2 regions of the Geodermatophilus sp. DSM 44513 genome follow, and region 2 is predicted to be linked to the other one. Evidence: predicted binding sites of a transcription regulator. Region 2 holds the regulator's gene; the other holds the start of a gene.

Region 1 (4,409 bases), 1.4 Mb from region 2:
ACCGCGGTGGAGCTGGCCATCCCGCTGCTGGCCGCCCGCGGGCGGGCCCTCGGCTGACGCCCGGACGCTAGAGCCCGGACAGCAGCCGCACGTGCCAGGTGCGGCTGTGCGCGGGGTGCGTCGCCCGGCAGGTCAGCGGCGCCGCCTGCTCCGACGGGCGGCTCTCCACCTCGGTGACCACGTCGCCGTCCGGGCCGGCCAGGGTCACCACCCACCGCTCGACGTCCACCCCGGCCGGGGTCAGCCGGCGCACGTCGCGGGGTCGCAGGTCGTCGACGCCGTACAGCGCGAGCTCCGCCCGGGCGGTGTGCTGGGCGGCCTGCACCGGCGCGGCCAGCCCCGAGCGGCCGCGCAGCCACGGCAGCGCCACCCGGCCGGCGGCGTGCGCGGCGACCAGCTCGGCGCCGTCGCCGGGCAGCTGGCCGTAGGCGAAGCCGTGCGGCAGCACGAGCACGTTGCCGGCGAAGCGGCACCCGCCCAGGTGGCTGCACTCCCAGACGTCCTCGGCCGGCAGGGTCCGGGCCAGCGGCCGCCCGCGCAGCGCGCAGCAGGCGTCGTGCGCACCGTGCGCGCAGACCAGGTAGACCGGCCCGTCGGCGCGCTCGCCCACCGACCCGTCCCAGGGTGCGTCGACGAGGTCGGCGTCGCTGCCGCGCACCGACCACCACACGCCCTCGACGCCGGACCGGCCGTCGACGTAGGCCCACCGCCGCTGCGAGTCGGCCAGCCGGTCGCCGGGACGGCGGATCAGCAGCACCCGCACCCCCTCGGCCCGCGCGCGGTGTGCCAGCCGGGGCGCCACCGCCGGGTCGAAGCGGGACTGGGTGAGGGCGTCGGTGCCCCACGGGCCGGGCTGCTCGACCAGCAGCCACCGCTGGGCCGGCGAGGCGGTCGCGACACCGGCGTCCCCGCGGACGAGGGCCTGCACCGAGCACCGGTCCTCGGTGAGCCGGCCCTCGGGCAGCCCGGGGGCCGCGGGGACCCGGCAGAAGTCGGCCGGCGCCGTCACGCCCGGGGGTCCGGCCGGCTCACGATCCGGTTCCGGGCGCGCGTCCACGCCCCCCATCGTCCTCTGCGGTCGCCCCGGGCACCGTGACGATCGACTCGGTCACCAGCCGCCGGGCCAGGGTGAGCTGGTCGGCGGCGTCCAGGCCGGGCAGGTCGGCGACCTTGAGCTCGCCGGCGGCCAGCAGCGCGGCCACCGCGGGCCGGGTCTCGGCCGGCAGCTCCAGCGAGCGCCGCCCGGCGAGCAGCGTGACGCGGCCGTCGGCGGGCTCGCGCAGCTGGCAGCGCAGCCGGCGGCGCAGCTGGAGCACCGTGTCCGGCGACAACGCCGCTGCCGCGCTGGCCTGCGCCAGCGGTGCGACCGGCTCGGGGCGGACCTGCGACCACGTGCGGGCCCGCAGCCGGTCGGCGACCTCGGTCGGGTCGACCCGGTCCAGCCAGCCCTTCAGCGCGGCCACCACCGTGTCGACGTCGTCGGCGACGGCAGCGGGGTCGGCGAGGTCGACGCCCAGCGGCAGGGAGCGGCGCAGCTCGGGGTCCTCGGCGGCCAGCACGCGCACCAGGTCCAGCGCGGACTCCGCGGCCGACCAGCGGGTCACCGAGTGGATGCCGACGGTCAGGTGGGCGCTGATGGCCCCCAGGGCGGTGGCCGAGTGCAGGTAGCCGCGGGGCAGGTAGAGGGCGTCACCGGGTCGCAGCACCGCGTCGATGACCGGTTCGCGCTCGGCGGCGGCGGCCACGGCGGCGGCCCGGTCGCTCCACGGCTGGGTGCGCAGCGGGTCGACGAGCACCGGGGAGTGGATGCGCCAGTGCTTCTCGCCGGCCACCTGCAGCACGAACACGTCGTGGACGTCGTAGTGCGGGGAGAAGCCGCGCGAGGACGGCGGGGTGACGTAGGCGTTGACCTGCGTGGGGTGGCCCAGGTCCGCGGCCAGCTGGTCGGCGAACTCGATCAGCGGCGGCCACAGCCGGTGCAGGCCCTGCAGGACGACGGTGCTGCCCTCGGCGAACAGCCGGGCCACCGAGTCCGAGGAGACCTGGTCGGCGACCTCCGCGCCGGCGCCCCCGGAGGTGGTGAAGCGCTTCGGGTCGACGACCACGCCGTCCTTGGCGATCCGCAGGAAGGGCGTCCGCAGCCCGCGGCGGGACAGCAGCTCGTCGACCGCGGCGAGGTCGAGCAGGTCGGCGAAGGAGGCGCCGGGGGCCCCGTTCCCGATGTCCTGGGCGCGGGTCAGCAGCGGCCGACGGGCCCAGTACTCCTCGGCGAAGACCCGCGGCTCCAGTGCGGTGCACCGCCGCAGGGCCGGCCGGGAGTCCCCCGGCCGGCCCTGGGTGGTGTGGTCCTCGGTCAGGCGGAACCGTCCGCGCCGCCGTCGGCACCGCCGTCGGACCCGCCACCGGCCGCGCCGCCGTCGGCCGGGCCGTGACCCGCGCCGCCGTCGGCACCACCGTCGGCACCGCCGTCGGACCCTCCGCCGACCGCGCCGCCGTCGGCCGGGCCGTGACCCGCGCCGCCGTCGGCACCGCCGTCGGCGCCACCGTCGGCACCGCCGTCAGCGCCGCCGTCGGCCGGGCCGTGGCCCTCGGTGCTGGTCATGTCGTCGTCGTCGAGCGCCATGGGTCTCCTCTTCGGTGCGGGGTCCGGGCCGCCGGCCGGCGGCCCGCCGGGCGTTGCTGTACCTCATCCATCTTCCACGCACACTCCCACCTCGACCAGCGGGGACGGCCGGTGGGCAACGGCTCGGTCACGGCGCCGCGCCGGGGTGCCGGGGTGGTGCCGAGGGCGCTAGCGTCCTCCCGTCGGGTCGAACACGTGTTCGGGGAGGAGGGCCGGTGTCGTCGCTGCGCGCCGTGGGCTGCACCGTGCTGCACGTCGACATGGACGCGTTCTTCGCCAGCGTCGAGGTGCGCCGCCGCCCGGAGCTGGCCGGGACGCCGGTCGTCGTCGGCGGGGCCGGCAACCGCGGCGTGGTGACCTCGGCCACCTACGAGGCCCGCCGGTACGGCGTGCACGCGGCGATGCCGACGTCACGGGCGCTGCGGCTGTGCCCGACGGCGACGGTGCTGCCGGGGGACATGGCGCTCTACGCGGAGGTGTCCCGCTCGGTCATGGCGCTGTTCCGCTCGATCACCCCGCTGGTGGAGCCGCTGTCCCTGGACGAGGCCTTCCTCGACGTCGCCGGCGCCGGGCGGCGGCTGGGCGACGCCGCGGAGATCGGGGAGTACCTGCGCGCCCGCGTCCACGACGAGCAGGGCATCACCTGCTCGGTCGGGGTGGCCGGCACCAAGTCGCTGGCCAAGCTGGCCTCCACCGCCGCCAAGCCCGACGGGCTGCGGGTGGTCCGCCCCGCCGAGGTCATGGGGTTCCTGCACCCGCTGCCGGTCGGGGCGCTGTGGGGCGTGGGCGCGAAGACCGAGGAGGTGCTGCTGCGGCTGGGCCTGCGCACCGTCGGCGACCTGGCGCACGTGCCGGTGCGCACCCTGCAGCGGGCGGTGGGGACGGCGGCCGGTGCACACCTGCACGAGCTGTCCTGGGGCCGCGACCCGCGCCGGGTGGTGCCCGACGAGCCGGAGCGGTCCACCGGGCACGAGGAGACCTTCGGCACCGACGTCGACGACCCCGCCGTGATCCACCGGGAGCTGCTGCGGCTGTCCGAGCGGACGGCCGGCCGGCTGCGCTCGGGCGGCTGGCTGGCCCGCACGGTGACCGTCAAGGTCCGGTTCGCCGACTTCGCCACGATCACCCGCAGCCGCACCCTCGACGTCCCCACCGACGTCGGGCAGGAGCTGTACGACACCGCCCGCGCGCTCTTCGACGCCCTGGGCCTGGAACGGGCGCGCATCCGGCTGGTCGGGGTGCGCGCCGAGCGCCTGGTGCCGGCCGGGTCGACGCCGCGGCAGCTGCAGCTGGGCGCCCGCGAGCGCGGCCGCCGCGAGGCGGAGCTGGCCGCCGACCGGGCCGCCCGCCGCTTCGGTGCCGGCGCGGTCCGCCCGGCGACGCTGCTGCACCGCGACGGGCTGCACCGCGACGGGCTGCACCGCGACGGGCTGCACCGCGACGGGAGGGGCGCCCGGTGACGCCCCGTGTCGCCGGTGGCACGCCGCGCCACGCCGGTCGGCCCACGCCGGGAGCGGGAACTCCGGCAGCACCCCGTTCGTCTCCTGGCCGAGACACGGGACCACCCGCTGGGGTGATCACGGCGAGCCGTGCGCGGCTCGCCTTTCGCACCCCGCGGAGGGCTCGTATCCTCGGTATCACCGACGGCGGACACGCCGTCGGGTACTGGTCTTGGCCCACGTGGAGGTCGACGTGCCGCTCTCCGAGCACGAGCAGCGACTGCTGGAGCAGATCGAGCGCGCCCTCGTCGACGACGATCCCAAGTTCGCCTCGTCTGTCCGCACCG
Region 2 (4,409 bases):
CCCCACTAGATCTGCAAGCCGACATCACGCGCGTCGCCCGGCGGGACGACGTCCGCACCGTCCCGGCACAGCTGTCCCACCGGCCCCACGGCACGCCTCCTCCCGCGCCGGCGCACGGGCGACGCGGGTGGGGTGCAGCAGCGGACGGGTGCCGCTCCGGGCTCAGGCCCGGAGCACCCCGTCGGGGCGGACCGGGCGGGGACGGGACGCCCGGTCCCCGAGCCGCAGCGGACGGGTCAGGCAGTCCGGACCGGTGGCGCGCGGCATGAGCACCGTCGCGTCGCCGGGGTCGGACCCGGCGGCCTCCCCCGCGGGGGACGCCTCCGGCTGCGGGCGGGTGTCGACCGCCCGGTGCCGGCCGGCCGCCGCCCCGGCCCGGTGCCGGCCGGCCGCGGCCGCCGCGTCGTGCACGGCGGGCAGCTGGGCGGTCACCTGGCCGCCGTGGCGGCGCCGGTCCGTGGCACCCGACCCGGGGAGGACGCCGGCCGCCCGCTGCTCCCGGGCGGCGGCCTCGCTCAGGGACACCCGCGGGGCGGTCGAAGCGCCCGGCAGCAGCTCCTCGGCCAGCCCCAGGGACAGCGCCGCCGGCGCGTCGGGCACGAGCACCGGCGCGGGGTCGGCCTCGGGCAGCCGGACCTCGCCGAGGTCGGTCCAGACCTCGCGGTCGGCACCGGCCACGGCCACCCGCACCCACACCTCGCACGCGCCGCTGCCGTCGTGCCGCCAGCCCAGCAGCGACCCCGGCCACCAGGTGCCCTCGACGAGGACCTCGACGTTCTGCGACGGGGAGCTGAAGACGGCGGCCCGGCGCCCGGGGGTGGCTGACACGGACCCGACGGTAGGTCCGCGACCTGCGACGGCGGGTGAGCGACTCGGCACGACGGGTTGACGAACCTGGCCGGGCGGTCTTGTCGCTCCTCGACCGAGCCGCCCCTCCCGACCACCTCCGGCCCCTGGTCAGGGCACCGCGAGGACCTGGCCGGGGACGACGACCGAGCCCTCGAGGTCGTTGAGCTCCTCGATCGCGTCGACCACGGCACGCACGTCCCCGGTCCCGCCGGCGAGCTCCCCGGCGATCGACCACACGGTGTCCCCCTCCCCCACCACGACGCTGTCCCCACCGGCCAGCCGCAGCTCCCCACCGGGGTGACCCCCGACGACCGGCGCGACCCAGGCGCCGAACGCGACCGCGCCGGACAGGACCAGGGCGCGCACCAGCGCCCGCCCGCGCCCGGTCAGCCGCAGACGTGCCCCGCCGGAGGGGACGCACCCGCCGCGGACGGCGCCCGCGGACCCCACCCCCGACGTCACGGCCCGTCCCCCCGGCCGGACCCGGTGCGGACCCGGCGGGACGCTGCCGACGGCCGGTGACCGGCCGGCCCCGCGGGCGGGAGCCGTGACCGCGGCGCGGGGCCCCGGGACACCCGGCCGGTCGGGGACCGGCCGCAGGTGCCCGGCGACCCGCGGGCCGCTGCCCGGGAGGACCGACCCGGCCGGCGACCGCGCCGGTCCGGGTGCCCCGACCGCCCGGGCGGGTGCGCACCGCGCGTCCCCCGACCCCAGCAGCGGCCGCCACGGCACCTGCACCGCCGCGTCGAACTCCAGCACGGCCTGACGCACGTCCACCACGAGCCTCCTCCTCACACCCCAGCGCGTCGAACGCGTGTTCGATCGAACGTCTGTGCGATGTCTACCGCATCCCGCCGACGGGGTCGACCCGACGCCGCGCACACTTCGAACAGGTGTTTGGGAGTACCGGTCCCGAGGCGCTACCGTTCCGTCCGACACCCGTCCGCCCCGGCCCCCGGGTCACCGGTCCGGGCGGGCGCAGGGCGACCGGGCGCGGGACACCGGGCGCAGGACACGGGCCGTGGCGGCACGGCCGGCGAGGAGGAGACGTGGCGGGCAGCAGGGGGACGTCGGGCAGTGGGGCCCGGGGAGGCGACGGCCCGCCGCGGCGGGCGTCGGAGAGCCGGACCGGCGCGGCCGCCGGTGCGCCCGGGACGGCCGGGACCGCGTCGGTGCGCACCTTCCCCGACCGCGGCGAGGCCGGCGACGGGCTCACCCAGCGGCAGCGGCGCGTCCTCGAGGTGATCCGCGACTCGATCGAGCGACGCGGCTACCCGCCGTCGGTGCGCGAGATCGGCGAGGCCGTCGGGCTCTCGTCGGCCTCCTCGGTGGCCCACCAGCTGAGCGTGCTGCAGAAGAAGGGCTGGCTGCGCCGCGACCCCAACCGGCCGCGGGCGCTGGACGTCCGGCTGCCCGGCGAGGTCCCCGGCGCGCCGGCACCGACCGCCGCGACGGCCGGCGGCGCCGACGAGGCCCCCACCCCGACCTACGTCCCGCTGGTCGGCCGGATCGCCGCCGGTGGCCCGGTGCTCGCGGAGCAGGCCGTCGAGGACGTCTTCCCGCTGCCCCGCGAGCTGGTCGGCGAGGGCACCCTGTTCATGCTCCGGGTCAGCGGTGACTCGATGGTCGAGGCGGCCATCTGCGACGGCGACTGGGTGGTCGTGCGCCAGCAGCCGACGGCGGAGAACGGCGAGATCGTCGCCGCCATGATCGACGGCGAGGCGACGGTGAAGACGTACAAGCGGCGCGACGGGCACGTGTGGCTGCTGCCGCACAACCCGGCGTACGAGCCCATCCCCGGCGACGACGCCACCGTCCTGGGCCGCGTGGTCACGGTGCTGCGCCGGGTCTGACCCGTGCCGGTCTGCCGACGTGTCGCGGGACCGGCACGAGGCGGCCACCGAAGCCCGGAGGGTCGGCGGCCGCCTCGTGTGGCGGCCGGGTCATCGGCGCCTATAGTCGCCGTCCCGCTTCTCGAAGAAGGCCCGTAGCGCCTCCTGGTGGTCGTCGGTGCGGAACATCTCCAGGAAGCGTTGGGTCTGCAGCGCCTGCCCCTCCGCGAAGTCCATCTCGATGGCCTGCGTCACCGCGGATTTCGTCACCTCGACCGACAACGGGGCCCGCGTCGCGATCCGCTGGGCCTTGGCCAGCGCGGCCGGCATCAGGTCCGCCGGTTCGTGCACTTCGGTGACCAGTCCCCAGTTGAGTGCCTGCTCTGCGGTGTAGCGCGCCCCGGTCAGCAGGATCTCCTTGGCCGCGCCGAGGCCCACCACTCGTGGCAGCCGCCAGAAGCTCACGATGAGCCCGACGTTGACCCCGGCGGCGACGAAGAAGGCCTCGGTCGAGGCGATCCGGATGTCACTGCAGAGAGCGAACTCCAGGCCTCCACCCACCGTGGCGCCGTTGATCGCTGCGATGACCGGCGCACGGAAGTCCTGGACGCCGTTGAGCACCCTGCCGAACTCGGCCAGGTAGTCGGTGAGCTGCTCGTCGGTCATCGACTGGTCCTCGCGCAGCTGAGCACCGGCCGTGAACGCCCGGCCCTTCCCGGTGATGACCAGGCAGCGGACGTCCTCGTCGGCGTCCAGGATGTCCAGCGCCCGCATGAACGACCGCCGGCTCTCCCAGCTGAAGGTGTTGGCCGGCTCGCTGTCGAGCGTCAGTACGGCGATGTGCGGGGTCTCGTACCGCAGGTGCACTCCACTGCCGAGATCCGGGACGGTGGCGGTCATGCGGCTTCCTCCGGGGGTGTGTTGAGGGCGACGGACGGGGAACGGCGGCGACGCCGGGACGGCGACTCGCCGGGTCTGCTGTCCAGCAGCCGCATCGCGATCACGGTGACCACGATGTTGATCAGCAGGATCACAACCGAGAGCGCACCGACGCGCTGGTAGAGCGACTCGCTGGCGAGGTTGTAGAGGACGGTCGCGACCGTCGGGTTGGCACCGGTGTAGAGGAACACCGACATCTCCAGCTCGCGGAACAGCAGGACGAAGTTGAGCAGCCCCGCCGCCAGCAGGGACGGTCGGAGCAGGGGCACCGTGATCCGGCGCCAGGTGCGCACCCACGACGCACCGAGGCTCCGCGACGCCTCCTCGACCTCTGCGCCGATCTGGCCCATGCCGGCGTGCACGTAGGCGTAGGACAAGGGCAGGGCGCTGCCGGCGTAGGCGATGAGCAGGATGGTGAGCGTGCCGCCGAGCCCGAACGGCGTGCCGGCGTAGGCGATGATCAAGCCGATTCCGAGCACGGCACCGGGGAAGGCCAGCGGTGCCGCCATCACCGGGGCGATCAGGGCGTTGCTGTGCGCCCGCGTCCGGTGCGCCAGCCATGCGGCCAGGAGCGCCACGGCGAGCGCCAGCACGGTCCCGCCCACCGCGAGCACGAAGCTGTTCCCCATGGCAGCCGTGATCAGGGGGCGGCCGAACACTTGCTCGTAGTTCCCGGTGAGGGTGAAGTTGTCCCAGCCGAGCGGCCGCCCGAGGGCCTCGCGGAAGGACGTCACCAGGAGCACGCCGAACGGCAGGACGATGCTCAGCAGCACGACGGCCGAGCAGAAG

Evidence for each region. Region 2 encodes LexA, which represses DNA repair genes until DNA is damaged. Its sites were predicted from a motif close to TCGAACANNTGTTCGA; they were not measured.
Region 1: the regulator LexA is predicted to act here: its motif matches at 2,811-2,826, upstream of dinB (DNA polymerase IV).

What each region holds. Positions count from the first base shown of each region.
Region 1 covers NZ_CP135963.1:1,784,789-1,789,197, forward strand. The annotation lists gene RTG05_RS08680 (alkaline phosphatase family protein) at 1-57, shown strand, start outside; gene RTG05_RS08685 (ferredoxin family protein) at 68-1,009, opposite strand; gene RTG05_RS08690 (cupin domain-containing protein) at 1,029-2,105, opposite strand; gene RTG05_RS08695 (BatC protein) at 2,354-2,623, opposite strand; gene dinB (DNA polymerase IV) at 2,839-4,083, shown strand; gene RTG05_RS08705 (SCO2097 family morphological protein) at 4,316-4,409, shown strand, end outside.
Region 2 covers NZ_CP135963.1:3,158,090-3,162,498, forward strand. The annotation lists gene RTG05_RS15330 (hypothetical protein) at 163-828, opposite strand; gene RTG05_RS15335 (LysM peptidoglycan-binding domain-containing protein) at 958-1,626, opposite strand; gene lexA (transcriptional repressor LexA) at 1,899-2,702, shown strand; gene RTG05_RS15345 (enoyl-CoA hydratase/isomerase family protein) at 2,793-3,581, opposite strand; gene RTG05_RS15350 (ABC transporter permease) at 3,578-4,409, opposite strand, start outside.